2 regions of the Candidatus Weimeria sp. HCP3S3_B5 genome follow, and region 2 is predicted to be linked to the other one. Evidence: riboswitches for the same ligand, from Rfam matches in the RefSeq annotation. Region 2 holds a riboswitch; the other holds the start of a gene.
The links. Region 2 has a riboswitch for FMN ahead of ribD (bifunctional diaminohydroxyphosphoribosylaminopyrimidine deaminase/5-amino-6-(5-phosphoribosylamino)uracil reductase RibD). Riboswitches for the same ligand answer to the same signal wherever they lie in the genome.

Region 1 (15,822 bases), on a different contig from region 2:
ACAGGTGTCTGAATCAGAAACAGAGACATCACAGGTATCTGGATCAGAAACAGAGATTTCACCGGATGTTACGGATGAGCAGACTAAATCTGCTGAGGAAGGCTTTGCTGAGGATGCTTCTGAGGTCAGACGCACCTACGATGAGATAGAGCAGGACATGAACGATCCTAAGGTCAGGTTTATCAATGCACTTAGGGCCCTTGTGATGCTTTTTGTCGTGGTATGCTTCTCAATCGGTATTGTCTGCGGACTGGTACTTATGATCCGCCGCGCCGGAAGAGCAAGTACGGGTAGTTCTGCAATCATACAGACCTGCAACAGTACTGTCATAGAACAGACCTCCGGGGATATATAGACATAGCGGATGCAGCAATGTGGAAGGATCATTTCAGCTTATAGAGGAATAAATGATAGTCAGGATAAGTGCAGGAGATTACAGATTCATAGGAAAGATTTCACCGGAAAATGGAGCCGGATCGATATCACAGGCACTTTCTGTAAGAGACAACCGTAAGTCAGTTGCTTCCTTTCAGGATCATCTGAAGCATGAGATGGGCATGGTGTATGATAAGATATCCTCTGGCACGCTTCAGGATGACCGGCTTTCTGCTGGTCAGGCTTCGGACACAGCAGCTTCTGCTGACGATGTTTCATCAGACACTGGCTTTAATGTGCCCTCATCCCTGAAGCCGATCTTCAAGGCAGCCTCTGACAGATACTGTGTCAGCGAAAAGCTCCTTGAGGCAGTAGCCTACCATGAGTCCAGGTTTAAGACCCATGTCACATCATCAAGTGGGGCAATGGGACTTATGCAGCTTATGCCTTCGACAGCAAAGAGTCTGGGTGTGACAGACGGCTATGATCCGACGCAGAATATTATGGGTGGAGCTAAGCTTATATCAGGCCTTCTTAAGGAATTCAATGGAGATCTGGATCTGGCTATGGCAGCCTACTCCAACGGAAGCGGAGCAGTCCATAGGGCTGGCAATAAGGTTCCGGACATCAGACAGGCCAGGGAGTTTGTCAGCTATATAAAGTCTGTCATGGGGACAGATAATGGTAAGTGAATGAGCTGATGCCAGAGGACAGGATTTCTATTTTCTGTTAGAAAATGGTTGACAAGTCGTCCTTCATATAGTATATTTATCAAGTCGGCAATTTAATAGCCGCATATAAGCTGGCGTGGCACAGTAGGTAGCGCACCTCATTGGTAGTGAGGAGGTCACCGGTTCGATTCCGGTCGCTAGCTTTACGCGTATTAATTGAGCGGTGCAAATGGAAAGAGCCATCCTGGCTGCAAGCTTGCTTGCACAGCCAGTGATGGTTCTTTCCATTTATAGCGCGAAAGCGCGAATGAGCAGCCGCAGAGCGGCTGCGAATTGGCACCGCTCAATTAAGTGCAGAAGCATGCGCGAATTGCCCCACTCTCTTAATAGGCTAGAGATCGAATTGGCACCGCTCAATTAAGTGCAGAAGCACGCGCGAATTGGCACCGCTCAATTATTGGAGGAGCGGAAGCACGAATCAGCCCACTCTCTTAATATGCGGATTGGCACCAGGGAGCATGTGCAGGCAGAAAAAAGGAAAAAGAATGAAGAAGACACCATTTACAACAAAGGAAAAGCTCGAGGAAATAGCTGCAAAGTATCCTACTCCTTTTCATATCTATGATGAGGCTGGGATCAGAGAAAACGCAGCAAAGGTAAAGGCGGCTTTTGCATGGAACAAGGGCTACCGGGAGTATTTCGCAGTCAAGGCAAATCCAAATCCCTTCCTTATGGATATACTTCATGAATACGGATGTGGAGCAGACTGTTCATCGCTTACCGAGCTTATTTTGTCCGATGCGACAGGACTAAAGGGCGATGAGATAATGTTTTCATCAAATGATACGCCTGATGAAGAGTTCAAAAAGGCAGCAGAGCTCGGGGCCATAATAAATCTTGATGATATCACCCATATAGATGCCTGCCTTCGGGCACTTGGCGGAAAGCTTCCTGAGACAATGTGCTGCAGATACAATCCGGGCGGAGTCTATACACTGTCTAATGGAATAATGGATAATCCTGGCGATGCCAAGTACGGAATGACTCACGATCAGATACTTGAGGCATACAAGAGACTTGCGGATCTGGGAGTGAAGAGGTTCGGACTGCATGCATTCCTTGTAAGCAATACCGTGACAAATGACTATTATCCAGAACTGAGCAGGACTCTGTTTGAGCTCGCTGTCGAGATCAAGGAGAAGACAGGTATTTCATTAAGCTTCATAAACCTCTCAGGTGGAGTCGGCATAGCCTATAAGCCTGAGGAGACACCTAATGATATCACTGTCATAGGTGAAAAGGTCCATAGGGTATATGATGAGATCCTTGTGCCGGCAGGTCTTGGCGATGTTTCAATATATACAGAGATGGGACGCTTCATGATGGGACCTTATGGCGCTCTTGTCACAAGGGTGCTTCATGAGAAGAAGACCTATAAGGATTATATAGGAGTAGATGCCTGTGCAGCCAACCTGATGAGGCCGGCCATGTACGGGGCATATCATCACATCACGGTCATGGGCAAAGAGGATGAGCCATGTGATCATAAATATGATGTAACAGGCTCCCTATGCGAGAATAACGATAAGTTCGCAATAGACCGAATGCTTCCGGAAATAGACCGCGGAGACCTGATCTATATCCACGATACGGGAGCCCATGGCTTTTCGATGGGATATAACTACAATGGCCGTCTCTGGAGTTCAGAGATCCTGCTTCATCCGGACGGAAGCTTTGATATGATAAGACGTGCGGAGGAGCCTAGGGATTATTTCGCAACGTTTGACTGCTTCCCTATCTGGGAGAGGCTTGTAGGTGAGAGGTGCGAGGTGCGAGGGACGAGGCTTGTAGGTGAGAGGTGCGAGGGACGAGGCTTGTAGGTGCGAGGTGCGAGGTGCGAGGGGAAGGAATACTAATCAGTACCCTAACACCTCTAACCTCTGACCTCTAACCTCTAACCTCACACTTAAACTATGCAGGAGTGGCGGAATGGCAGACGCGACAGACTCAAAATCTGTTATGGGCAACCATGTGTGGGTTCGAGCCCCATCTCCTGTACTTCTTGTTGCAACGTTAAGATTGTGATATTATAAAGGTGAGAGGATAATGAAAGGAAAGGAGGACGTTCATGCTTATAAAAAAGGATGGAAAAAACAGCATTACATGTAAGATATCCAGGGAAGAACTTGAGGCAAGAGGCATATCTAATATGGAAGATCTGATCCATGATCAGGTCAGAGCCAGAAAGTTCTTGAATGAGATCCTTGTCGAAGCAGGTGAGACTGTAGACTTTAAGGCAGACAGCGGCTCTATGAGTGTGGCGCTGACAGGACTGCCAGACGGATCAGTCAGCATCACGATCAATAAGGACAAGCCTGAGAATGCGCTTGCCCAGTTGATGGCCAAGTGTAAGGACGCCCTCGGAGATGTCGATAAGGATAAGTCAGAGGATGACGAGAAGGATCCATACGATGGAGTTGTCGTGGATACTCTGGCACCAAGGTTTGACGGCCGGCAGAATATTTCCACGCTCGATCAGAAGGAGGCAACAGAGCTGCTTGAGAACCTTCCGGATGATAAGCCGGTCATGCTTCCGGTGATAGCGGTCATGGACGATCTGGAGAAGTGCATCGGACTCTGCAGGGAGCTTGCTCCCACCAATATGGATGCGCCGTCTGATCTCTATAAGTATGAGGGCAGATATTATCTGTCGATGAGGCTTACAGATACCAAGGAGACTCTTGCCAGCTCGGCGTTTTCTATAGTGGAGTTCTGTCAGGAGATAGTAAATCAGAAAAGAATGCTTTTATTCCTTTCTGAGCATGCAGAGGCAATTATAAGAGATAATGCGATACAGAAGCTGTCACAGCTATGAGATCTGATCGGATGAGACCGGGAAACCGGCCTCTTTTTTGTTGAAATTTTTTCCGGGATAAATTATAGTATTTAGAAGAAATAAAAAGAAAGAAGGTAAACTGATGAAATTCAATATCGGAGTGATCGCCGGTGATGGGATCGGACCAGAGATCACAGATGCGGCATGGACTGTTCTTGAAAGGATAGGAGAAAGATACGGACATGAATTTAACCGTACAGATATCCTGATGGGAGGCTGCTCGATCGATAAGACAGGCCAGCCGCTTACTGATGAGGCGATAGAAGCTGCAAGGGCACAGGATGCCGTGCTTATGGGAAGCATAGGAGGAAATACATCCACATCTCCATGGTATAAGCTGCCGCCAGACAAGAGACCGGAGGCAGGACTGTTAAGACTCAGGAAATCGCTCGGATTATTTGCCAACCTCCGTCCGGCATATCTCTATCCGGAGCTGAAGGAGGCCTGTCCTCTTAAGGAGGCAACGGCAGATGCAGGATTTGATATGATAATAGTAAGGGAGCTGACAGGCGGTCTGTATTTCGGAAAGAGACATACCGAGTCGCTTAATGGAGTGATCCAGGCTACTGACACCCTTACCTATAATGAGGATGAGATCAGAAGGATAGCAAAAAAGGCATTTGAGATAGCCAGAAAGAGAAGGAAAAAGGTTACCTCTGTCGACAAGGCCAATGTTCTTGATTCATCACGCCTGTGGAGAAAGGTAACCGAGGAGGTCTGGGCAGATTATCCGGATGTTGAGCTTTCTCATATGCTGGTCGATAACTGCGCAATGCAGCTTGTCAGGGATCCGGGACAGTTCGACGTGATCCTCACAGAAAATATGTTCGGAGATATCCTTTCGGATGAGGCAGCCATGATAACCGGCTCTCTCGGGATGCTCTCCTCAGCGTCACTTAACGAGACAAGGTTCGGGCTTTATGAGCCAAGCGGCGGATCAGCGCCTGATATAGCAGGAAAGGATATTGCAAATCCAATAGCCACGATCCTTTCGGCAGCAATGCTCCTCCGCTACAGCCTGGATCTCGATAAAGAAGCAGATGCTATAGAGAATGCAGTAAAGAAGGTCCTTTGTGATGGAATAAGGACCAGAGACATCCTTCCGCGCGAGGGAGAAGAAGCCGTAAAGACAGTCGGCTGCTCCCAGATGGGTGTCGAGATAGTAAAGCGGATATGATCATAAAAGCTCCATCAGGAGCACCATGACAAATCCAGTCACGAAGCCTCCGATATGAGCGCTAAGGCTTATGCCAGAGCTTATAAAGCCGGGAAGGATCGAGAAGAAAATGCCGGCCAGAACGTTTTTTAAGGGAAAGATCCTTCTGGTCTCAGGCTTTATAGCAAAGATCACGAAGGCGGCCATGATCCCGAATATTGCACCGCTTGCGCCGGCTGACAGGGCGTATTTTCCAGAGCCAAGCTCGAGGATCATCGTGAGCACATTCCCTCCAAGGCCGGAAAGCAGATATAGAATGAGGAAGCGGAGATGCCCGTAGTATTGCTCTACTATCCGGCCCAGGATGAAAAGGGATAGCATGTTGTTTGCAATATGACTGATGCCGAAATGGACAAACATGGAGGTGAAAAGCCTCCACCATTGTCCCTGCATTATCAGTGGAGTAAATGAAGCGCCGAATGTCAGCGCAATGCTGTTTACAGTGCTTCCTCCGCACATTTCCTCGGCAAGATAGATGATGATGTTTATAGTGATAAGAAGAACAGTGATAAAATATCCATGATGTATGGCCTGTCTTCTGCCTGGCCTTGTATTTGTATCTGACATTATACAAATCTCCTTTTTCTTTTAACTATATACCATTTTTACAATCAAATACACAAACAAAGAGCTCCTGATGTCGGTTTATATATAGCTGATGAAATAATTTCAGTATGGGCTTGAAATTTTTTCACAAATGCATTATAGTAGTCCCTATGCAGCATATACAGGGACTTATTTTTTGTCCCTTTTTATAATAGCAGCAGGAATTAGATTATATTTAGAAAGGAAATGCTTATGCGTAGTGACAACATGAAATGCGGTATGCAGCAGGCTCCGGCCAGGAGTCTTCTGAATGCACTTGGATTTACCAGAGAAGAGATGGAAAAGCCATTAGTCGGGATCGTAAGCTCATACAATGAGATAGTTCCTGGACATATGAACATTGACAAGATCACAGAGGCAGTGAAGATGGGAGTTGCTGAGGCAGGCGGAACACCTGTTGTTTTCCCGGCAATAGCTGTCTGCGATGGAATAGCCATGGGACATATAGGAATGAAGTATTCCCTTGTGACACGTGATCTGATAGCCGATTCTACAGAGTGTATGGCGCTTGCCCATCAGTTTGATGCACTTGTGATGATCCCGAACTGTGATAAGAATGTTCCGGGACTTCTGATGGCTGCGGCAAGGATCAATGTACCTACAGTGTTTGTTTCCGGAGGCCCTATGCTGGCCGGACATGTAAACGGCAGGAAGAGATCTCTTTCTTCCATGTTTGAGGCAGTCGGAGCCAATGCAGCAGGGAAGATGACTGAGGATGAGGTCAGGAACTATGAGGAAAATGTCTGCCCTACCTGCGGCAGCTGCTCAGGTATGTACACAGCCAATTCCATGAACTGCCTGACAGAGGCCATCGGAATGGGACTTCGTGGGAACGGCACTATACCGGCAGTCTACTCTGCAAGGCTTCGTCTGGCAAAGCAGGCCGGATATGCAGTTATGGACATGCTTGAGAAGAATATCCGTCCGCGTGATATCATGACAAAGGAGTCCATAATCAATGCCCTTACTGTAGATATGGCATTAGGATGCTCCACGAACACCATGCTCCATCTTCCGGCAATAGCCCATGAGATCGGCTTTGATTTCGATATCAGCTTTGCTAACCCTATCTCAGAGAGGACACCGAATCTCTGCCACTTAGCGCCTGCAGGTCCGACCTATATCGAGGATCTGAATGAGGCGGGAGGTGTATATGCAGTTATGAAGGAGCTCGGCGACGCAGGCCTTTTAAACCTCGACTGTATGACAGTCACAGGAAAGACTATCGGAGAAAATATAAAGAACGCAGTAAACAGGAATCCTGAAGTCATAAGACCGATCGATAATCCGTATATGAAGAATGGCGGACTTGCCGTATTAAAGGGAAATCTCGCACCGGACGGCTCTGTGGTAAAGAGATCTGCAGTAGCACCTGAGATGATGGTGCATACAGGCCCTGCGAGGGTATTTGACTGTGAGGAGGATGCTATAAGCGCTATAAAGGGCGGAAAGATAGTGGCCGGAGACGTAGTCGTGATCAGATATGAGGGACCTAAGGGCGGCCCTGGAATGAGAGAGATGCTTAATCCTACATCGGCCATTGCCGGAATGGGGCTCGGCTCATCAGTTGCACTTATTACAGACGGCCGTTTCTCAGGAGCAAGCCGCGGAGCCTCAATAGGACATGTATCACCAGAGGCGGCAGTAGGCGGGCCTATTGCGCTTGTTGAGGAAGGAGATATGATCACTATCGATATTCCTTCCATGACGATCACGCTGGAGGTAGCTGATGATGAGCTTGCCCGCCGTAAGGCAGCATGGAAGCCTCGTGAGCCAAAGGTTACAAGCGGCTATCTTCGCAGATATCAGGCACTCGTGACCTCGGGTAACCGTGGAGCCATCCTTGAGCTCCCCAGATAAAGCTACTCTTGGAAATTCATAGAGAAGAAGGCGGTAAATATAGGGATACCAGTTTTACCGGAGGAAAGGATAAATGGAACTTACAGGTGCACAGATAGTAATAGAATGTCTTGTAGAGCAGGGTGTGGATACGGTATTCGGATATCCCGGCGGAGCCATTCTGAATGTGTATGATGAATTATATAAGAATAAAGACAGGATTCGCCATATACTTACAAGCCATGAGCAGGGAGCCTCGCATGCTGCAGACGGATATGCGAGGAGTACAGGCAAGGTAGGAGTATGTATGGCTACCTCAGGGCCGGGAGCTACCAACCTTGTGACAGGTATAGCTACAGCCTATATGGATTCAGTCCCGATCGTTGCGATCACCTGTAATGTCGCAGTACCGCTTCTGGGAAAGGATTCCTTCCAGGAGGTCGATATAGCCGGGGTCACTATGCCGGTGACCAAGCATAATTTCATTGTAAAGGATGTAAGGGACCTGGCTCCTACGATAAGGAGAGCCTTCAGGATAGCAAAATCCGGAAGGCCTGGTCCGGTCCTTATAGATATTCCTAAGGATGTCACAGGAAACAGGACAGAATATGAGGCAGCAGTACCTGAGGTAATAGAGAGAAAGACGGCTGACATAAGGGAGTCGGATATAGATGAGGCTGTCTCAATGATAAAGAAAGCGACAAAGCCTTATATCTTTGTAGGTGGCGGAGCTGTTATTTCACGGGCAGCGGATGAGGTAAGGGAGTTTGCTGATCTGATAGACGCTCCTGTCTGTGACTCTCTTATGGGAAAGGGCGCCTATCCCGGAAGTGGCAGCAGATACACAGGAATGCTGGGAATGCACGGTACAAAGGCATCAAACCTGGGAGTTTCCTCCTGTGACCTCCTTATTGCCATAGGTACACGTTTCTCAGACAGGGTGCTTGGCAATCCAAAGACCTTTGCCTCGAATGCAAAGGTCCTTCAGATCGATGTGGATCCGGCTGAGATCAATAAAAATATTATTGCCGACGCCCAGATCATTGGAGATGTAAGAGAGGCCTTAAGGCAGCTGATACCTAAGCTTGACAAACAGGATCATCATCACTGGATGGACCATATGGCTGATCTATGCAGGAAGTTCCCGCTGGAGGTTCCAAAGCAGGGACTTACAGGTCCATATGCAGTAAGAAAGATCTACGAGGAAACAAAGGGCAATGCTATCATCTCGACCGAAGTCGGTCAGCATCAGATGTGGGCAGCCCAGTATTATCTTTACGACAGACCGGGACAGCTACTGACATCCGGAGGCTTAGGTACAATGGGCTACGGACTTGGCGCCTCGATCGGAGCTGCCATAGGCAATCCAGGCTGTAAGGTCATAAATATAGCCGGAGACGGATGCTTCAGAATGAATATGAATGAGATAGCCACAGCGGTAAGGAACAAGCTTCCTATCGTAGAGGTGATAATGAACAATCATGTGCTCGGCATGGTGCGTCAGTGGCAGGACCTCTTCTATGGCAAGCGTTATTCCAATACCATACTGGATGATGGAGTGGATTATGTGAAGCTTGCAGAGGCAATGGGAGCAAAGGGATTACGCGCGACAAGCCAGAAGGAATTCGATTCCGCTATAAGGACCGCAATGGATGAGGATACGCCGGTCGTCATTGATGCGATAATAGGAAGCGATGACAAGGTATGGCCTATGGTCGCACCGGGTAAGCCGATAGCCGAATGCTTTGATCAGTCTGATCTCTGAAAAAGGTATGGTATATAAGTCTTTTTCTTGATTATAGTAAGCAAAAGTGATATATTGTTTACGAATATTTATGCATACAGGAGGATTACGTAATGTCTAGAGTTTATAACTTTTCCGCTGGACCGGCAGTGCTGCCGGAGGAGGTTTTGAAGGAGGCACAGGCCGATCTGCTTGATTACAAGGGCTGCGGTATGTCAGTAATGGAGATGTCGCATCGATCCCAGATGTTTGACGACATAATCAAGTCAGCAGAAAAGGATATCAGGACATTACTTAATATCCCTGATAATTATAAGGTCCTTTTCCTTCAGGGCGGAGCATATCAGCAGTTTGCAGCCATTCCTATGAATATGATGAACAAGCATCATAAGGCTGGATATGTGCTTACAGGTCAGTGGGCTACAAAGGCCTGGAAGGAAGCGAAGATCTATGGTGATGCAGTAGCCCTTGCTTCATCAGAGGACAAGACATATTCCTATATTCCTGACTGTTCAGATCTTCCTATCACGGATGATATGGATTATGTCTATATCTGCCAGAACAACACTATTTACGGAACAGAATACTGGGAGCTTCCGAATACAAAGGGCGTAGATCTGGTCGCTGATGTTTCCAGCTGCTTCCTTTCAAAGCCAATGGATGTAAGCAAGTACGCTGTAATGTACGGCGGTGTCCAGAAGAACGTAGGACCTGCAGGTCTCGTGATCGATATCATAAGAGAAGATCTGATCACTGATGATGTTTATCCTGGCACTCCAACTATGCTCAAGTGGAAGACCCAGGCTGACAAGGATTCCCTCTTTAACACTCCTAACTGCTGGGCAATCTATATGTGCGGTCTTGTATTCAAGTGGCTCTTAAGGAACGGCGGACTTGCCGAGATGGAGAAGAGAAATGCCGAGAAGGCTGCTATCCTTTATGATTTCCTTGATCAGAGCAAGCTCTTCAAGGGAACTGTCGAGAAGAAGGACAGATCAGTCATGAATGTTCCATTTGTCACAGGGGACAAGGATCTCGATGCCAGGTTCGTAGCAGAGGCCAAGGCAGCAGGCCTTGAGAATATCAAGGGCCACCGTACAGTAGGTGGGATGAGAGCTTCGATCTATAACGCAATGCCAAAGGCAGGCGTAGAGAAACTTGTGGAGTTTATGGGAGATTTTGAGAAGAAGAATTTGAGGTGAGAGGGGAGAGGTCAGAGGTGAGAGGTCAGAGGATATGGACTTAAGATTCCACACCTCAAACCTCACACCTCACACCTACAACAGAAAGGAAACCAAAGTACTATGTTTCGCTATCACACACTTAACGCCATTTCCCCTAAGGGACTGGTGAAGTTTTCAAATAATTACGAGCAGACAGATGAGGCCGATGATGCTGACGCTTTTATAGTAAGAAGCGCCAAGCTCCACGATATGGAGTTTTCTGATAAGCTCTGCTGCATAGCAAGAGCAGGAGCAGGCGTCAATAATATCCCTCTTGATAAATGCGCAGATCAGGGTATCGTCGTTTTCAATACACCTGGAGCAAATGCAAATGCAGTCAAGGAGCTGGTATTCGCAGGAATGCTTCTTGCAAGCCGCGATATCATCGGTTCTGTAAACTGGGTTCTGGAGAATAAGGATGACCCGGACATTTCCAAGTCAATGGAAAAGGCAAAGAAGAATTTCGCAGGGAATGAGCTCGCAGGCAAGAAGCTCGGAGTAATCGGACTCGGAGCTATAGGACAGCAGGTCGCAAACGCAGCCACCCATCTGGGAATGGAGGTTTACGGCTATGATCCTTATATCTCGGTAAATGCAGCCTGGAACCTGTCCAGAAATGTCGAGCATATAGGAAATGTCGATGATATATACAAAGACTGTGATTTCATTACAGTTCATGTGCCTCTTCTTGATTCGACAAAGGGCATGATCGATGCCCAAGCAGTGGACAAGATGAAGAAGGGTGTAGTCATCCTGAACTTCGCAAGGGATCTTCTGGTTGATGAGAAGGCAGTTCTTGATGGTATCAAGACAGGTAAGATAAAGCATTATGTGACAGATTTTCCTAATCCGGTTACAGCCGGAAAGCCGGGAGTTATCGCAACCTCACACCTGGGAGCATCTACTGCAGAGGCGGAGGAAAACTGTGCTATGATGGCCGTTGATGAGATAATGGATTATCTCGAGAATGGAAACGTCACACATTCAGTCAACTTCCCTGACTGCTCTATGGGCGTCTGCCAGGCAAAGGGAAGACTTGCTATCCTTCATCACAACAAGAGCGGTCTTATAGCCAAGTATACGACAATTCTAGGCGATGCAGCGATAAATGTATCAGACATGACCAATAAGAGTCGTGGAGACTATGCATACTCACTTATAGACGTTGATTCTGAGGTTACTTCAGATGTTATTGACAAGCTCAGCTCAATACCTGATGTGATTCGTGTGAGAGTAGTTAAATAAGTTTAATTATAAAAGACTAGACGCAGACAGGCATAAGGTCTGTCTGCGTTTTTTACAGAAAGGAGTTTTTGATGGCAACAGTAAGACCTTTTGCAGCGATCCGTCCGCGTGTGGATATGGCGCAGACCATCGCGGCACTGCCATATGACGTATACGATAGATCAGAGGCTACATCCCATGTCAGGAAGTTCCCTCACTCCTTTCTCGCAATAGACAGGGCAGAGACCTCCTTTCCTACAGATGTGAGCGAGTATGACCCAAGGGTCTACAAGAAGGCTCATGACCTGCTATGGCAGTGGGTGGATGACGGCTCCTTTGTACGTGATAATGCTCCATATTATTATATCTATGAGGAAAATATGGACGGCCGCGCCCAGACAGGTATTGTTGCCTGCGCCTCGATCGATGACTATCAGAACGGAGTAATAAAGAAACATGAGAATACCCGTGCCGAGAAGGAAGAGGACAGGATAAATCATGTGGATGCCTGCAATGCCCAGACGGGACCTATCTTTCTGGCATACAGGAGAAATAATACAATAGAAGAGATCATAAGCCGTCACAAGAGCCATGAGGAGCCTGTTTATGATTTTACAACTCTTGACGGGATTTCCCACAGGGTATGGATCATAAAGGACCCTGAGGAAATAGAGACCATAAGGTCTGCCTTTGCCGGTATTGATTCGATCTACATAGCGGATGGACATCATCGTGCCGCATCTGCTGTCAAGGTAGGACTAAAAAGAAGAGCTGCCCATCCGGGATATACAGGAGACGAGGAATTCAATTATTTCCTGTCAGTACTGTTTCCGGACGAGGAGTTAAAGATCTTTGACTATAACAGGGTCCTAAAGGATCTGAACGGACATACTCCTATGGAGGTTCTTGGTGCGGTAAAGGAGGTTGCTGAGCTTAAACGACAGGGCAGGGCGCCTATAAAGCCGCAGTTCAAGGGCTCATTTTCAATGTATTTAGATGATACCTGGTATAATTTTGCCTTCAGACAGAATCTGAGAAGCACAGATCCAGTGGACGGTCTTGATGTATCACTGCTTCAGAATCTGATACTTGATCCGGTATTTGGGATCAAGGATCCGAAGACTGATTCGCGGATTGACTTCGTAGGAGGTATTAGAGGATTAAGAGAGCTGGAGCACCGCTGTGACAGGGACTGCAAGGCGGCCTTTGCCATGTACCCGACATCTATCTCTGAGCTTTTTGCAGTGGCCGACGCCGGTCGTCTGATGCCACCTAAGTCCACCTGGTTTGAACCAAAGCTTAGGAGCGGACTCTTTATTCATGAGCTGGATCATTAGTCAGGGATAAGGGGGCTGCCTATGCTCGTGGATTGAACCCACGATTTCATCAAAAGAGAGCTTGTCACCTGCCACATCAAGGGTCAGGTCGGCAAGCTCGTTTTCTTTGTGTGTTACCTCAAAATGATTTACATAAAGGAAAGTGACCATTGTTGCAGCGGCAGTACGTTTATTACCATCGAGAAAGACCTGATGTCTGGCAAAGCCTTCAAGTTACTTAGCAGCCTTATCAAATACAGGAGGAAAAAGATCAGTTACGGCGAAGGACTGATAAGGAGCGGCACACGTGTCAAAGAAAGGCCATAAAAACACTTGCATACAGAAAAGAGAAGTGATAGAATGATAGCCAAAATTAAATGAAGGAGATCTTCAGGGCGGGGTGAGATTCCCCACTGGCGGTATAGTCCGCGACCCATTGCTTTTCTTATCTGTGCAGTGGCCGAACCGGTGCGACTCCGGTACCAACAGTATCTGATATATTGACAGGTGTCTCATATGAGACCAGGTTCATTATATCACAAGTCTGGATGGAAGAAGGTCAGGTATTTTCCATACGATGACTAGAAGGCCCTGTAGAGTTACTTTTCAAGTATCTGTCTGCAGGGCTTTTTCAGGCTCGCAAGAAGGGAGACCTGCTCCTGGAGGAGCTCTCTCATCTTCTGGCAAAGAGGATCTCCGATAACCAACTGTCCCTGTAGGATGAGGCAGAGACAGCGCCATAGAAAGGAGATCAGATTATGGCAGATTTTACATTAGATCAGGAGGAGAAAAGGGGCAAGAGAAGCAGCAGAGGAAGTGTCCGCTATATAGCAGTGACAGGAGTCCTGTCAGCAAGCGCATTTATCCTTCAGCTTTTAGAGATACCGCTTCCCTTCCTTCCGTCCTTCATCAAGTTCGATTTTTCAGATCTTCCAGCACTGATCGGATCATTTGCAATGGGGCCGGTATGCGGAATACTGATAGAGCTTCTGAAGAATCTCTTCCATGCGCTTGTTTCCCAGAGCTTCGGAGTAGGCGAGATCTCGAATTTCATCCTCGGTGCTATATTTGTAGGCATATCCGGGCTTATCTATAAGGTTGACAGGACCAAGAGGGGAGCAGTGATAGCTTCAGTAGCAGGAGCTATAGCTATGGCAGCTCTAAGTTTTCCGAGCAATATCTTCTTCGTATATCCTGTCTATTACAACTTCATGCCTAAGGCAACGATCCTGGCAGCCTACCAGGCTATCATCCCTTCGATGAAGAGTGTGGAGCAGTCGATCCTCTGCTTCAATGTACCGTTCACATTTGCAAAGGGGATGATCGATGTCCTGATCACCTTCCTTATCTACAAAAGGATATCGCCGCTTCTTAAGGGCAGGCATTGATAAGCTGACCGCACCAGGTGGGTGCGGTCTTTTTTGTTCTTGACAATGGAAACGTTTTCACTTATATTTCTCTTAGTTGAAAGCTTTCCAAAACATTTGCCATCTGACGCTTTTGCCCTGCAGCTTTCGGAATGCCAGTAAGAGCTTTAGCAGAGACGGCCAGCCATGGTATTGGAAGTTTCTTAAGATCAGGATATGAAAGGGAAATATATGCAGAATTTAATGAAAAAGGCCCTTGCAGTGATGATAATAGCTGCGGCGTGTCTTCAGGTAAGCGGGACAGCTTATGGGGCAGAGCCTTCCTCTGTTACTCATTCGACAGACAAGCAGGCTCTTAAGAACGGTCTGTGTACAGACACAGCAGATGGAACTATACTCCATGCCTGGTGCTGGTCCTTTAAGACAATAAAGGAAAATATGAAGGACATAGCAGAGGCCGGCTTCTCGACGGTCCAGACATCGCCGGCTAATGCCTGCGTTGACGCTTATCCGACAAAGAAGCTTATGGGAGATGATGAAAGCGGCGGTACCGATGGCGCCTGGTGGTGGCAGTATCAGCCGACTGACTGGAAAATCGGTAACTATCAGCTGGGTACGGAAAAAGATTTCAAGGATATGTGCGCCGAGGCGGACAAGTACGGGATCAAGATAATAGTTGATGTGATACCAAACCACACGACTCCACGTCTTGGCGATGTCTCGAAGGACCTGATCAAGGCTGCAGGAGGCGGAAAGGGAGTCGATGGAGGGCTCTATCATCAGAACGGATTTAATAATATCACTCGCTGGGATGACAGATATGAGTGCACGACAGGAGAGATGGGAGGACTTCCTGATGTGAATACAGAAAATCCTGACTTTCAGGATTATTTTGTAAGCTACTTAAAGCAGCTGGTAAAGGATGGCTGCGACGGTATGCGTTACGATACAGCCAAGCATATAGGCCTTCCCTCGGATCCGCTTGATAAGTATAGCAGTGAGCATGGCTGGAAGAATAATTTCTGGCCTCTGGTGACAGGCAAAGAGGCCGATCTGAATGGCACGAGCTTTGATGCAAAAGGCCTGTTTATATATGGAGAGGTGCTTCAGGGAGCCAATGTGCCACAGGACGAGTATCAGAAATATATAGACATGACAGCCTCAGATTATGGCGCAGCACTTAGAAGTGCGCTGATGATAAGCAACTTTCAGGCGTCGAATATTTCTGATATGCAGGTAGGAAACTCAAAAAAAGCAGTTACCTGGGTTGAATCCCATGATACTTACTGTAATGATCACGAATCCGCAAAGCTTACTGACGCTCAGATAGAGCTGGGTTGGGCTA
Region 2 (15,822 bases):
GAACCCTTATTGATGAGGACTTCTGCAAGCAGGTTGCTGAATGTGGAAACATGAGCTTCGCTATCTCAGTAGAGGGCTTCGCAGAGGCTAATGACGGACGCCGCGGAGACGGTGTATTCGACAAGGTAATGCATGCAATGGATCTTCTGAAGAAGCATAAGCTCTTCTTCGGATGCTCTATCTGCTACACCCATGTCAACTATAAGAATGTCACAAGCGATGAGTTCCTTGATCTTCTCGTAGATAAGGGAGCCCGCTATATCTGGTACTTCCACTATATGCCTACAGGCGCTGCCGGGGTTCCGGAGCTCTGCCCTACACCTGAGGAGCGTGAGTATATGTTCCACCGTGTAAGGGAGATCAGAGGCTTCGAAGGCGGCAAGCCTATATTCGCTCTTGACTTCCAGAATGACGGTGAGTTCGTGGGAGGCTGTGTTGCCGGAGGAAGAGAGTACTGCCATATCAATGCCAGAGGAGATGTGGATCCTTGCGTATTCATCCACTATTCAAGTGCCAATATCCGTAAGGACAGCCTGCTTGACTGCTTCAAGCAGCCTATCTTCCAGCTCTACAAGGAGCAGCAGCCATTCAACAAGAATATGCTCCGCCCTTGTCCTATGCTTGAGAACCCTGAGATCTTAGGACAGCTGGTAAAGGAGGGAAAGGCCTTCCCTACAGATCCTGAGTCACCTGAGTCAACTGAGGCTCTCTACGAGAAGACCGCTCCGTATGCAAAGGCATGGAAGCCGGTAGCGGAGCGTCTCTGGGCTGAAGAGCATCCTGACAGGGTCGAGTGAGAGTCAGATGATAAAGACTCCGAGGCAGTCTGAAAAGTGAACTATTCAGAAAGGGACGGGTTGATTTTCGTTTCCACATAGCTTATCTGTGGAAGGTGAAAAGGACCAGTCCCTTTTCCATTAAGGAGGTACAGATGAAAACAGGACTTGTAGTAGAGGGCGGAGGCATGAAGTGCGCCTATTCGTCCGGTGTGCTTGATGTTTTTCTGGAGAATGATATAAACTTTGACTATGTAAACGGCGTTTCAGCAGGTAGCGCCTGTGCGGCCTCCTATGTGGCCGGACAGAGAGAGAGAAACCGCAGATTCTATTCGATCCACTCCATGTCAAAGAAGTATGCCAGTCTTGACAATCTGATCCGTACAGGCTCATTCTTCGGCCTTGACTATATCTACAGCACGCTGACCAACGAGGATGGAGCTGATCCGCTTGACTATGACGCTATGGAGGCCAATCCATGCGAATTCGAGGTCGTTGCTACAGATGCCATGACTGGTCACGCTGCATATTTTAATAAAAAGGATATGAAGAGAAATGACTATGCAGCCATAAAGGCCAGCTGTGCCCTTCCTGTGATGAGTAATCCCCAGCTCGTAGACGGGAGAGAATACTTCGATGGAGGAGTAAGCGATTCGCTTCCTATACAGAGGGCCTGGGAGAAGGGAGTGAGAAAGGCAGTGGTCATTTTTTCAAAGCCTGAGGGCTACCTTATGCAGCCTCAGAAGCACAGAGTGATCTTTACCTTTGCCCTCCGTAAGTATCCGGCTGTTATCTACAGGCTGCGTCATCGTCATGAGTTCTATAACAGACAGATCACCAAGATCAGGCAGATGCGCGATCAGGGAAAGGTCATTACATTTTCTCCAAGCGCAGATATAAAGGTCAGCACTTACAAGGTCGATCAGGATATTATGGAGGAGCTTTATCAGAACGGAAGAGAGGATGCCGAGAGGCGGGTTGATGAGCTTAAGGAGTTTTTAAGTGTCAAATAAAGGGAAAAATATACTTCTTGGAATTCTGCCGACTGTTGTCGTATTTGTCCTGCAGAATGTGATCTCGATCATAGTAGCTGAATTCTTCTTTGTCTACTATGGAGCTACATTCTCCGGAAGCAGCTACGATGATCTGATGAAGATCTTCATGAAATGCTTCACAGGGAAGGGATTTTATTCTGTTACTCTGTTTATATACAGTATATTCGCTCTTGTGATCTTCGGGGCCTGGTTCAAAAGAAACAGATGCAGCTTCGAATGCAGGAGCATGAGTCTTAAGGGCTTTCGTCCACTCATGGTGATAGCCGGTGTGATCCTCTTCGTATTCGGAGCACAGATCATATCGAGCTTTCTGGTATCACTTCTGAGTGCTGCCTTTCCTAAGGAGCTTGCAAGATATATGAAGCTTCTTAAGACTACAGGTCTTTCAGGAGGCATTACCCCTCTGATGCTGATATACTCAGCCATCCTTGGGCCGATCAGTGAGGAACTTGTATTCCGTGGACTTACTCTTGGCTATTTCAAGAAGTCCATGTCCTTTTTCTGGGCAAATATACTTCAGGCTCTCCTTTTTGGCCTGATACATGGCAATCTGATCCAGTTTGTCTATGCCTTCCTCTTAGGCCTTATGTTTGGATTCATAGCCCACAGGACAGGAAGCCTTCTAGTCACGATCATTCTCCATATCAGCTTTAATTCGCTCTCATTCGTGATAGAGGCCATGTTTCCGAACGCCCTGAGCGGAGGAGCTATAGTCGCATTCGCATTACTTGTACTGTCTATGATGGGAGTCTATATAGGTACTATACTCCTTATCGCCTCCCAGCCAATGGCAAAGGAAAAATAATTTATCGTTGACAAAATGGAAATTAAGCCTTATACTTTTTTGAAATGAATAGAAGTCTTCAGGGCGGGGTGAGATTCCCCACCGGTGGTAGAGCCCACGAGCCGAAAGGCATGATCCGGTCAGATTCCGGAGCCGACAGTATAGTCTGGATGAAAGAAGATCATATAATCGCAGGATTATTATAATGCGTCTGATCATAAGCTCTGGAATGGATATCATTCCGGAGCTTATTTTTAGATGATATGCTGATTTTATGAACGCCCGGGACATTTGTTCAGGGTGTTTTTTTCTTGGAGGAAAAATGGAAGATAAGGATTACATGAGGATTGCTCTTTCACTTGCTAAGAAGGGAATGGGATGGACCAGCCCCAATCCCATGGTCGGAGCAGTGATAGTAAAGGATGAGAAGATAATAGGAGAGGGATACCATCACAGATGCGGTGGACTCCATGCAGAAAGGGAGGCTCTTGCGGCCTGCAGTGAGGATCCAAAAGGAGGGACCATGTATGTGACATTAGAGCCCTGCTGTCATACAGGCAGGCAGCCGCCCTGCACCGAGGCTCTGGTCGGGGCTGGGATCAGCCGGGTGGTCATTGGCTCATCGGATCCAAACCCTCTTGTCGCTGGCAAAGGGATAGAATATTTAAGGAAGCATGGTATAGAGGTCGAGACAGGAGTCCTTGAGGAGGAATGCGACGCTATAAACTATGTCTTCTTTCACTATATCACCACAGGCACTCCCTACGTCGTAATGAAATATGCGATGACAATGGACGGTAAGATAGCTACAGGGACTGGAGCCTCAAAATGGATTACTGGAGAGGCGGCCAGGAGGGATGTCCACGGACAGAGAAGCCACTACAGGGCCATAATGGTCGGGGTTGGTACTGTCATAGCCGATGATCCCATGCTTGACTGCAGGATAGAGGGAGGCAGGAACCCTGTCAGGATAATATGCGATACGCATCTTAGAACCCCGATGGACAGCAGGATAGTAAGAACTGCGAGGGAGATTCCTACTATCATGGTGGCGGGAGCTGTCTCTTGTGAGAGAAAGGCAGCCTATATTGAGGCAGGCTGCAAGGTTTATAGTCTTCCTGAAAGGGATGGTATGGTAGACCTTTCAAGTCTTATCGAGCGCCTGGGCCAGGAGGAGATAGACAGCATACTGATCGAGGGAGGAGCCAGTCTTAACTGGAGCGCGATGAGAAGCGGGATAGTAAACCGGGTCTTAGCTTATATAGCGCCCAGACTTTTCGGTGGAGAGCTGGCTAAGTCTCCTGTTGGCGGAGAGGGAGTCGGATATCCGGATCAGGCCATGGCTCTTAAGGATGTGACTGTAAGGGAGCTTGGAAATGATTTCCTGATAGAAGGAGAGGTCAAGAGCAATGTTTACAGGATTAGTTGAAGAAATCGGATCTGTCCGCAGTATTGAAAGGTATGGAAGCTACGGAGCTCTCTCAATATGTGCACCGCTTATAGCCGCAGACCTCGTGACAGGTGACAGCGTGGCTGTAAATGGAGTCTGTCTTAGCGCGACAGAAGTGGATAAGGGAGGCTTTAAGGCAGATGTAATGCATGAGACCGTAAGCCGGTCCTCACTTGCCAGGCTTAGGATCGGAAGTCATGTGAATCTGGAGAGAGCTATGCCATGCAATGGAAGGTTCGGAGGACATATTGTCACAGGACATGTCGACGGGACCGGAGTGATAAGCTCGGTTAGAGCAGATGGCAATGCACTTTTGTATACCATAAGGGCTGATAAGGGCCTTTTAAGACATATAGTAGAAAAGGGCTCTGTCACGATAGATGGGATAAGCCTTACTGTAGCTGATCTTATGACAGATGGTTTTATAGTATCGGTAATTCCCCATACGGCCTCTGTTACCATACTTAAAGAAAAGCGGGCCTCTGATATAGTAAATATAGAGACCGACATAATAGGTAAATATATAGACAGGCTGCTTAATGATAAGAAAAGCGGTATTTCGTTGGATTTTCTTAAGGAAAATGGATTTTAGGAGGAAAAATGGAAGAAGATTATTGTACTGTTGAAGAAGCCTTAGAGGAGATCAGGGCCGGACACCTCTTAATGGTGATCGATGATCCGGACAGGGAAAACGAGGGAGACTTGATCTGTGCGGCACAGTTTGCAACGACTGAGAATGTGAATTTCATGGCAAGTCATGCCAGAGGACTTATATGCACACCTATGAGTTCTGAGGTGGCTGGTCGTCTGGGACTAGAGCAGATGGTAAAGGTAAATACAGACAATCACAATACGGCATTTACCGTATCAATAGACCATGTAGACACTACTACCGGTATTTCGGCCGAGGAAAGAGGATATACATGCAGGAAATGTGCTGATCCGAAGACAAAACCTGAGGAACTGCGTCGCCCGGGACATGTATTTCCGCTGGTGGCAAGGGAGGGAGGAGTGCTTGGAAGAAACGGACACACCGAAGCGACCGTTGATCTGTGCAGGCTTTCTGGCCTTGAGCAGTGCGGACTCTGCTGCGAGATAATGCGTGAGGACGGTACCATGATGCGGACTAGTGAGCTCTTAGAGAATGCAAGGAAATGGGGCATCTCAGTTATCACGATAAAGCAGCTTCAGGATTACTGTCGTCTTCATGACAAGCATGTGGTCCGTGAGGCAGAGGCAAAGATGCCGACCCGCTACGGGGATTTCAGAATCTATGGTTATGTGAATGATATTACAGGCGAGCACCATGTGGCCCTGGTAAAGGGAGATATAGGTGATGGGAAAAGCGTGCTTTGCAGGGTCCATTCCGAATGTCTGACTGGTGATGTGTTCGGATCGAAAAGATGCGACTGCGGAGACCAGCTTGCGGCAGCCATGAGAGCAATCGAGAAGGAAGGCAGGGGAGTGCTTCTTTATATGAGACAGGAGGGCCGCGGGATAGGGCTTATCAATAAGCTTAAGGCCTATGCTCTCCAGGAGCAGGGCTTTGATACGGTTGAGGCAAATGTGAAACTGGGATTTGCACCGGACTTAAGAGAGTACTGGACAGGAGCACAGATACTAAAGGATCTTGGAGTTGTGACCATGCGGCTTCTTACCAATAATCCGGACAAGATTTACCAGCTTTGTGATTTCGGCCTTGAGATAGAAGAAAGGGTTCCTATTCAGATACCCGCTACCACAGAGGATCTTTTCTATCTGAAGACAAAGCAGAGGAGAATGGGACATCTGTTGAATTTTGATACTGATAATAAGGAGGCAGAATAAATGAAGGTATTAGAAGGAAAGCTTACAGGAGAAGGAATAAGGATTGGGATAGTATGTGCCAGGTTTAACGAGTTTATAGTTTCAAAGCTCTTGGGAGGATGCCAGGATGTCCTGCTCCGTCATGGAGTCGACGCTGGTGATATAACGGTAGCCTGGGTTCCGGGAGCTTTTGAGATCCCTCTCATAGCTCAGAAAATGGCAAACAGTAAAAACTATGATGCTGTGATCGCGCTTGGCGCTGTGATCCGCGGGGCAACAAGCCACTATGACTATGTATGCAGTGAGGTATCAAAGGGGGTTGCGAATGTGGCGCTTAATACGGACATACCTGTTCTGTTCGGAGTGCTTACTACTGATACGATCGAGCAGGCCATAGAGCGTGCAGGCACAAAGGCAGGGAACAAGGGAGCAGACTGTGCGGAGAGCGCAATCGAGATGGTAAATCTGATAAGGGAGTTATAAGGGGAGAGGTGAGAGGTGTGAGGTGCGAGGTGCGAGGCCGCTGTCTGAGATTAGCGAGAACGAGTCGAAGACGAAGTTCGAGCTTAACGAAGACAGCTTCCTTGTTAATGAGAGCGAGCCATAGGCGAAGCTCGAATTTAGCGAAAAGAACTTCCTTGTTAGCGAAAGCAAGCCGTAGGCGCAGCTTGAGCTTAGCGAGCAGAACTTCATTATGGCCAAAAGCATAGAGACAAGAGCTTCGCTTACGTTCGCTCTTGTCTCTGTGCTTTCGGCCTTAGTAGCCAGAGGATTTATATGAAATCCTGATTACTCCTCAAAGGTAAATCCCTTCTCTTTCAGTGCATGCAGAATTGTCTCCAGCGGTATGTCATGTCTTCCGGCAGCCTCAGGGATCGTTACATGAACTCCCATGATCCTTCTGTGCTCTGGATCTGCGAGAGGAGTAAATCCTAATCCTACCAGAACATCAACTACCTCAGGATATGCATCGCAGATTGCTGCAACATTATCTTTCAAATTTATTACTTTGTCCATCGTGAATATTCCTCCTGTTGTCTGTTGCTTTTTTTGTAACCATCCCTAGTATAGTTTGGGATGAAACGATTTTATGTTGTTATAACAACGAATATAGCCATTCCGAAATTTTTTTATAGACAACTGCTCTATCTAAGGATCAAAGCCTGCTGCAGGCTCATCCTCTGTGATGCCACAGATTCCTGAATACTCATTATCCGTCAAGATGTAATTCTGTTGATTGCGGTCTTTGAAGATAGAAAACTTTGTGAATTTTGTCACTAGGAGAATAACTGATCAAGAGGACAAAAGAATCCGCTTTTATGGTATAATTACCTGAGCTGTTAAAATCGGAGGTAACAAATGTCTTTTGTGCATCTGCATACGCATACACAGTATTCTATACTTGATGCGTCCAACAAGATAGATAACTATATAGCAAGAGTAAGCTCCCTGGGAATGAATGCGGCTGCTATCACTGACCATGGAAATATGTACGGAGCCATAGAGTTCTACCAGAAGGCCAGAAAGGCAGGCATAAAGCCGGTTATAGGATGCGAGGTCTATGTGGCCACAGGAAGCAGGCTTGATAAGAACGCAAGGAAGGGCGATGCCAGATATTACCACCTTATTCTTCTCTGCGAGAATATGACCGGATATCAGAATCTTATAAAGCTTGTTTCTATAAGCAATTCAGAGGGCTTTTATTTCAAGCCCCGTATAGATCATGAATGTCTTGAAAGATATCACGAGGGACTTATTGCCCTGTCAGCCTGCATAGCCGGAGAGGTCGCGAGAAGCGCGATGATAAGCTATGACAAGGCTAAGGAGACGGCGCTCTGGTATCAGAAGGTGTTCGGAGAGGGTAATTATTTCCTTGAGATGCAGAATCATCTGGATGGTTCGATTGAGCAGAAGATCACCAATCAGACAGTAATAAGGATAAGTAAGGAAACAGGTATACCGCTTGTCGTGACAAATGACTGCCATTACACACTGCCTGAGGATGCAGAGAGCCATGATGTGCTTTTATGCATGCAGGAGAACAAGCTGGTCACAGACCAGGACAGGATCCGCTATGAGGGCGGCCAGTATTATGTCAAGAGCGAGGAAGAGATGAGGGAGCTCTTCCCGGATTTTGACGATGCAATAGAAAATACACAGAAGATAGCGGACAGATGTCAGGTTGACTTTGTATTCAACCAGTACAAGAAACCTAATTATACTCTGCCTGAGGGACATGAAGGACAGAGTGCTCTGGACTTTCTTACGGAACTTATCGAAACGGGTTTCGTTGAAAGATATGTAAACAACCCTGATTATAACGATGATCAGCGCCAGCAGATCCATATGGATACGATGAAAGAGCTTTCCGTAATAAAGGAGAAGGGTTTCGTCGAATATATCCTTATAGTATGGGATTACATCAACTGGGCAAATACCCATGGCTGCAAGACAGGGCCGGGCCGTGGATCGGCTGCCGGAAGCCGGGTCTGCTACTGTATAGGTATTACTGCCATTGATCCTGTGAAATATAACCTTCTCTTCGAGCGCTTCCTTAATCCAGAGCGTGTATCAATGCCGGATATTGACGTGGATTTCGAGGACCGTGAGAGAAACAGGGTCATAAGCGACTATATATTCTCCAAGTACGGAGCTGACCACGTAAGCCTTATCACTACATTCCAGAATATGAAGGCCAAGGCAGTGATAAAGGATGTGGGAAGGGCAATGGGTATACCATTTTCCGAGACAAACCGGGTGTCAAAGCTTATTCCCAATGAGCTCAATATCACACTTGAGGCTGCCCTTAAGAAGGTGCCGGATCTGGCTGAGACGGCCAGAAAGTCGCCCGAGAATATAAAATGGTTTAAGGCAGCAGAGGAGCTTGAGGGTATTCCAAAGTCCACAGGAGTGCATGCAGCCGGTGTAGTCATCTATCCTGAAAGGGCCGATCAGTGCATGCCTCAGGGCAGATCAAAGGACGGGACTCCTGCCTGTGAATACAACATGATACAGCTCGAGCAGCTCGGCTATCTGAAGATGGACTTCCTTGGCCTGCGTACACTTACAGTTGTAAAGGATGCTGTAAAAAATATAAAGGAAAACCGTGGCATAGATGTGGATATCGACCACATTGACTTAAATGACAAAAAGACTCTTGAATTCATAGGCACAGGAAAGACAGCAGGTGTCTTCCAGCTGGAGGGAGCCGGAATGCAGTCCTTCATGAAGGAGCTTGCTCCGTCATCGTTTGAGGATATAATCGCCGGTATCTCCCTATATCGTCCGGGTCCCATGCAGTTCATACCTGATTATATAAAGGGAAAGAAGGATCCGGATTCTGTAGTATACAAATGTAAGGCTCTTGAACCTATCCTTAAGGATACCTATGGCTGCATAGTCTATCAGGAGCAGGTCATGCAGATCGTGCAGTCACTGGCCGGCTACTCGATGGGCCAGGCCGATATCATGCGGCGTGCCATGTCAAAGAAGCATCAGGATGAGATTCAGGCAGGCCGAAGCTCCTTTGTATATGGAAGCGGAAATCCCGGTGAGAAGGGATATGTGCCGGGCTGCATCAAGAACCATATCTGCGACAGTGATCAGGAGTCGGAGCGGGTAGCAAACGAGATCTACGATTCCATGCTGGATTTCGCCCAGTATGCCTTCAATAAATCTCATGCGGCCTGCTATGCAGTTCTCAGTATGCAGACAGCATTTTTAAAATATTATTATCCTGCTGAGTATATGGCAGCCCTCCTTACCTCTGTGATCGATTCCTCAGGCAAGCTCTATGATTATCTGAATGCAGCCAGGGATATGGGACTTAAGGTCCTGCCTCCTGATGTGAATGAGGGAAGAGGAGAGTTCTCTGTAAGCGATGGAAGCTTGAGATACGGGCTTAATGCTGTGAAGGCTCTTGGGTCAGCGATGGCTGACAATATAGTAAAGGAAAGAGAAAGAGGAGGAAAATATATTTCCTATGAGGATTTCCTCAGACGCTGCATTCCGCTTGGCCTCAACAAGAGAACCATGGAAAATCTGGTCAAGTCCGGAGCCTGCGACTGCTTCGGGGCCAACCGCAGGTCAATGTATGCAGGGATAAGCACCATAATGGATGATATCTCCCGTGAGCAGAAGGATATGGTCACAGGCCAGATGTCATTTATGGACCTTATCTCCTCGGATGAGGACAGAAGGAAGCTTGAGCATTCACTTCCTGTCACGCCTGAGTTTGACAGGGATATGCTGCTTTCCTTCGAGAAGGAGGTCATGGGTATCTATATAAGCGGTCATCCTCTTGAGGAATATCTTCCTGTGATAAAGAAGAATGTAACGCTTTATTCGAGGGATTTCCACAGGAACGAGGAGACCGGGACAGTTGATGTGGTGCAGAATCAGCGTGGTGTCATTGGTGTAGTAGTAAATGAGATCTCGGTCAAATATACAAGGACAGACAGAGCCATGGCATTTGTCACCGCTGAGGACCTCTATGGCTCTATGGAGATCATATTTTTCCCGGATTGCTTTGATAAGTACAGGAATTCAATAGTTGAGGACGGCAAGTATCTGATAAAGGGTCATGCCTCTGTTGATGACGAGGAGGACGCGACCTTTATTGCTGATCAGGTGATAAGCTTCAAGGATCTGACAAAGGAGCTCTGGGTCAGGTTTTCTGACAAGAAGACCTTTCTTGATATAGAAAAAAGCTTCCTGTCGATCTTTGAGGGAAGGCCAGGGGGCGATGATACCATAGTTGCCTTTATTGCAGACCAGAAGCTTATGAAGAAATATTCAAGCCTTCATATAAGGATAGATCAGGATCTGATAGAAGAGGTCAGGAAATTCGCAGGAGAGGAGAATGTCTCTATAACCAGCGGGAAAATTTAATGTTGGATTTGCAACGTACAAGGTCAGTCTGCGGTGTTATATTTTTTCCAGAAGATAAGAAATGGAGGAAAATAACATGGCAGACAGAGCAGAGCTACTTAAGGATTATGTAAAGAGACTTAGTGAGGGAGAGGACCTTGAAAGGGTAAAGGCCGAGTTCATCGCAAACTTCAGCGATGTCGATGCGGCAGAGATTGCTAAGGCAGAGCAGGCTATGATAGAGTCAGGAACAAAGATCTCTGATGTACAGAGACTCTGCGATGTCCATTCGGCTCTTTTTCATGGAGCTACTGTCCAGGAGAGGATAGATAATGCGGAAAAAGCGGTTAATAAATCGCTTGGAATATCTGAAAGGCTTAAGAGAAGTGACGGGGCCGGCGAGGAATTCACCAGACTAAGAGAGATAAAGGGACATCCTCTGAATATTTTCTATCTTGAAAACCGTGCTGTGGAAAAGCAGCTTTCGGAGGCCAGAAGGGCACTTTCAGAAAAGAAGGACATTCTCCCTGTTCTTGAAAGAACAAGACAGATAGCTCTTCATTATGCAAAAAAAGGCGACCTGATATATCCAGTCCTTAAAAAGGATTATGGCTTCAGAGGTCCCTCAGATGTGATGTGGGGTGTGGATGACGAGATAAGAGATGAGCTCCGTACTCTGACTGGCGAAGCAGAAAGAAATCCAAAGAGAATGGATGAGACCGCCTGGCAGGAGAGGATAGACAGGGTCCTTACCAGGGCAGAGGAGATGGTCTATAAGGAGGATAATATCCTTTTCCCTCTCTGCGCAAAGAATTTCAGCGAGCAGGTCTGGAAGGGCATTGCAAGGGATCTGTCTGATTATGAGTCCCTGCCTGGAGTAGAGTTCTCCCAGTGGGAGGAGGCATCTCCTTCATTTGAGATGTCTTCATCTGAGTCAGAGGTCAGATTCCCGGGAGGTCATATGAGCGTCGAGCAGCTTAACGCCATGCTTGATACGATCCCGCTAGAGATCTCCTTTATCGATGAAAATGATATAAACAGATATTTCAATTCAGGAAAAGAAAAGAAGCTTTTCAAAAGACCTCTTGCTGCGATAGACAGGGAGGTATATACCTGCCATCCGCCAAAGGTCGAGCCTATGGTCAGAATGGTGATAGGTGAGCTTAAAAGCGGAGAAAAGGATTCGGTTGATCTGTGGACCAACCGCGAAGGCAGGCCTGTCCTGATCCGCTATATGGCTGTGCGTGACAGGACAGGCAGATATGTTGGAACAATGGAGGTCGTTTCAGATATGACCTTTGCCAGAGATCACTTCACTAAATAAGAGAAGATGCCTGATCCACATAGTCCTTGAACCGGTCAAGGGCAGCGTCGATCGGATCACGCCTTGTCAGATCAACTCCTGCATGGCGAAGCTCATCTATAGGATCGGCGCTCCCGCCCATTGACAGGAATTCGAGATAGTGCTCGAGAGCTCCCTCCTTATGATCAAGGATAGACTCGGAGATGGCAACTGCAGCACAGTAGCTTGTCGCATATTTATATACATAGAATGGCCTGTAGAAGTGAGGGATACGCGCCCATTCAAGCCTTACCTGACTGTCGTAGGTCAGATTTTCTCCGAAATAGTCCTTTATCAGTTTCTCATATATATCATTTAAGGCGGAGGCATTCAGTGCCTCCCCTTTTTCAGATAGCCTGTGGGCCTTATCCTCGAATTCTGCAAACATGGTCTGCCTGTAGACAGTCCCCTTGAAGCCCTCCAGATACTGATTCAGATAGCAAAGCTTTTCGCGCGGATCATCAGTTGTCTTCAGGAGATGGGATACGAGCAGGTTTTCATTTACAGTTGATGCAACCTCGGCTACAAAGAGCGTATAGTCGGCATACTGAGGCGGCTGCTTATGGTTTGACAGATATGTCTGCATGGAATGACCCATCTCATGTGCTATAGTAGAAACAGAGTCAAGGGTTCCTGTGAAATTCAAAAGTATATAAGGGTTGCTCCTGTAGGTACCGGATGAGTATGCGCCTGATGTCTTTCCCTTGTTTGGATAGACATCCATCCATCTTTCCTTGAAGGCCTTCCTTACTGTATCTGTATAGCTTTTTCCGAGAGGTGAGAGTGCCTCAAGCACCATTTCCTCTGCCTGATCCAGAGAGTAGCTTTTTTCGTTGCCCTTTACAAGAGGGGCATAGAGGTCGTAGTAGTGAAGCTCATCAAGACCAAGGATTCTTTTCCTTAAGGCAGCATAGTCATACATAGCTGGCAGATGATCCCTTACCGCTGCGGTCAGGTTGTCATAGACATCTTCAGGTATACATTCCTCAGCCATGGACATGGCACGGCTGCTTACATATCCCCTTGCAGCTGCCCTTGCGCAGGCAGATCTGACGGCACCCTGATAGGCTGCTGCAAATGTATTTATATGCTTTTCATATCCCTTATAAAAGCTGTCAAATGAATTCTTTCTCAGGATCCTGTCGTCAGAGGATTGGAGCAGGATATAGTTAGCTCCTGTCACCTCGATGGGCTGCCCATTCTTGTCTGTCACCGGATCAAAGGTCAGATCCACATCCTGAAGGGTGTTGGCTATATCCTTAGGAGCGCCAAGTGCAGCTGTAAATGAGGCCAGAAGCTTCTCCTGATCAGCGCTTAAGGTGTGGGCCTTTCTTCTTATAAGAAGGGTCAGGGTATAACGGTAGTCCTTTAGCTCATCGCTTTCCTTTATTTCATTTAAGGTGTCCTGATCCAGCGAAAGGATCTCTGGCTCGGCAAAGGCGGTCGCGCTTAAGACACGTGTATACTCGGAATAGATCCTCTGATACATCCTCTGTCCCTTGTCAGCTCCGTTATCCTCGTTCTTTCTAAGCGAGGCATAGCAGAAAAGGTCGTCAAGGAGAAGTGAAAGGTCTGTCATGCTGTCATAATAGCCCTTTATAGTAGGGGCATCCTTTAATCTTCCCTGAAAGGCCATGACAGCACTGGTCTTTTGATCAAGCTCCGTAAAGGCATGCTCCCAGTCCCGATCGCTTTTATAAAGGGAGCTTAGGTCCCAGGTAAACTTCCTGTCGGCATCTTTTCTATCGATAAGCTTTGTCATCTTTACCTCCTATCAAATGTAAGACATGAAAATAATAACAGATATGATATATGGTGACAAGGCTTGGGATTTCTTGAAAAATAGCCTCGTTTATGATAAGGTACTAATCACGCGTGGATATGGAGGTGGCCTTCTATGAGCGGAATGTGTGAGTCATGTAATAACTATGTCTATGATGAGGACGATGAGGCTTATGTCTGCGATGTGGATATAGACGAGGATGATATGGTCCGTCTTTTTTCGTCGCATTATAAGGAATGCCCGTTTTACAGATCTGATAATGAGTATGCTGTAGTAAAGCATCAGGCATTCTAGAAAGGAGAAGCATATGTACGATACAGTGATCATTGGAAGCGGCCCTGCCGGGCTTTCGGCAGCCATATACGGGGTCAGAGCCGGTCTTAGGACTCTTCTTATAGAGAATACTCCTGTAGGAGGAGGGCAGATAGCTACAACCGATGTAGTCGATAATTATCCGGGACTTCCGGGGATAAACGGAATGGAGCTGGGTATGAAATTCAGGGAACACGCAGCTAAGCTCGGATGCGAGTTTATGGACGGAACTGCTAAGGCAGTTACAGCTTCTAAGGTGACCCTTGAGAGCGGGGAGGAGATAGAGACAAGGACGGTTATCCTTGCTATGGGAGCAGATCACAGGCAGCTCGGTGTGCCGGGAGAGGAAAAGTTCAGAGGAAAGGGAGTATCCTACTGCGCGACCTGCGACGGGGCCTTTTTCAGAGGAAAGGATGTCGCTGTAGTCGGAGGCGGAGATGTGGCCTTAGGTGACGCCATCTATCTGTCACGCTTTGCAAAAAAGGTATATCTGATCCATAGAAGAAACGAGTTCCGCGGAGCCAGGTCCCTGGCAAGACAGGTGGAGGGGATCTCAAATGTTACACTTGTTATGGATACTGTAGTAAAGTCTGTAGGGGGTGAGGATAAGGTAAGAGGTCTTGAAACAGAGAACAGGACGACAGGAGAGACCGTGCTTATCCCTGTAGACGGAGTGTTCATGGCTGTCGGGACAAGGCCAAAAACCGATGGCATTGATGGACTTCCTGATATGGACGAAAGAGGCTATATAAAGGCCGGCGAGGACTGCATTACAAGCATTCCAGGGATCTTTGCGGCCGGAGATATAAGGACCAAGAAGCTTCGCCAGGTGATCACGGCGGCAGCGGACGGAGCCAATGCCGCTACATCGGCCTATGATTACATAACGCAGTAAAGGCAGTAGTAAATATTGAAATTTTTTCAATTTTTTTTTAAGAAATAGCTTGACAAAAACCTCTTACCAGTGTATATTAACAAATGTAACAAATTTGTAATAACTGTTAATGACAATATAACAAATTTATAAGAGGTTATAAGAATGAATCGTAATCGCAAGGTACAGGCGGCAGCACTTACACTTTCAGCAGGGATCATGCTTGCAGGAGCAGCACTTCCGACACAGGCAGCACCGGTTGCCGGAGCTTCCGCAATGGTAAGGCTTGCAACTAATGATACGGATGCCAGTCAGGCTGATACAGCAGATCAGGCTGTTACAGGTACTGGAAGTACTCTTTCAGGTGTCAACAGAGCTCTTGCAGATATAGTTTCAGATACATCAGATGAGCTTGATGCTGAGGAGGATCAGGCAGCTGCAGAGAAAGCAGCCGAGCAGCAGAAGTATGACAAGCTCGCGATCGCAAGGGTTTCAGATTTTGCGAATGTAAGAAAGCATGCAAGCCAGAGCTCAAAGCTTGTAGGCCATATCTACAATGACAATCTCGGTCATGTCATCGATACAAAGAAGGGCTGGACCAAGATCAAGTCCGGAAAGGTTACAGGCTGGGTCAAGAATGAGTATCTTACAGTAGGAAGCAAGGACGCGGTCGAGAAGGCAGCTGTTCCTGTAGCTACAGTAAATACCACAACACTCAAGGTTCGTGCAAAGGCTGATTCGGATTCAGAGGTTTTAGATCTTGTACCTGGC

Region 1: another riboswitch for FMN. It lies ahead of ACTNCK_RS02430 (ECF transporter S component); the one in region 2 lies ahead of ribD (bifunctional diaminohydroxyphosphoribosylaminopyrimidine deaminase/5-amino-6-(5-phosphoribosylamino)uracil reductase RibD).

The regions. Positions count from the first base shown of each region.
Region 1 covers NZ_JBQHVU010000003.1:21,234-37,055, forward strand. Annotated here, with positions in the region: gene ACTNCK_RS02360 (hypothetical protein) at 1-355, shown strand, start outside; gene ACTNCK_RS02365 (lytic transglycosylase domain-containing protein) at 408-1,067, shown strand; tRNA gene ACTNCK_RS02370 (tRNA-Thr) at 1,177-1,249, shown strand; gene ACTNCK_RS02375 (diaminopimelate decarboxylase) at 1,592-2,926, shown strand; tRNA gene ACTNCK_RS02380 (tRNA-Leu) at 3,022-3,104, shown strand; gene ACTNCK_RS02385 (adaptor protein MecA) at 3,175-3,921, shown strand; gene leuB (3-isopropylmalate dehydrogenase) at 4,025-5,119, shown strand; gene ACTNCK_RS02395 (rhomboid family intramembrane serine protease) at 5,120-5,725, opposite strand; gene ilvD (dihydroxy-acid dehydratase) at 5,957-7,624, shown strand; gene ilvB (biosynthetic-type acetolactate synthase large subunit) at 7,698-9,368, shown strand; gene serC (3-phosphoserine/phosphohydroxythreonine transaminase) at 9,461-10,549, shown strand; gene ACTNCK_RS02415 (phosphoglycerate dehydrogenase) at 10,652-11,815, shown strand; gene ACTNCK_RS02420 (DUF1015 domain-containing protein) at 11,887-13,131, shown strand; partial or broken gene ACTNCK_RS02425 (hypothetical protein) at 13,132-13,317, opposite strand; FMN riboswitch at 13,493-13,674, shown strand; gene ACTNCK_RS02430 (ECF transporter S component) at 13,869-14,498, shown strand; gene ACTNCK_RS02435 (alpha-amylase family glycosyl hydrolase) at 14,709-15,822, shown strand, end outside.
Region 2 covers NZ_JBQHVU010000008.1:58,718-74,539, reverse strand. Annotated here, with positions in the region: gene ACTNCK_RS05620 (radical SAM protein) at 1-797, shown strand, start outside; gene ACTNCK_RS05615 (patatin-like phospholipase family protein) at 932-1,789, shown strand; gene ACTNCK_RS05610 (lysostaphin resistance A-like protein) at 1,779-2,636, shown strand; FMN riboswitch at 2,687-2,801, shown strand; gene ribD (bifunctional diaminohydroxyphosphoribosylaminopyrimidine deaminase/5-amino-6-(5-phosphoribosylamino)uracil reductase RibD) at 2,938-4,044, shown strand; gene ACTNCK_RS05600 (riboflavin synthase) at 4,025-4,657, shown strand; gene ACTNCK_RS05595 (bifunctional 3,4-dihydroxy-2-butanone-4-phosphate synthase/GTP cyclohydrolase II) at 4,666-5,892, shown strand; gene ribH (6,7-dimethyl-8-ribityllumazine synthase) at 5,893-6,354, shown strand; gene ACTNCK_RS05585 (DUF1858 domain-containing protein) at 6,661-6,888, opposite strand; gene ACTNCK_RS05580 (DNA polymerase III subunit alpha) at 7,231-10,761, shown strand; gene ACTNCK_RS05575 (DUF438 domain-containing protein) at 10,838-12,064, shown strand; gene pepF (oligoendopeptidase F) at 12,057-13,844, opposite strand; gene ACTNCK_RS05565 (DUF6472 family protein) at 13,980-14,159, shown strand; gene trxB (thioredoxin-disulfide reductase) at 14,173-15,072, shown strand; gene ACTNCK_RS05555 (C40 family peptidase) at 15,217-15,822, shown strand, end outside.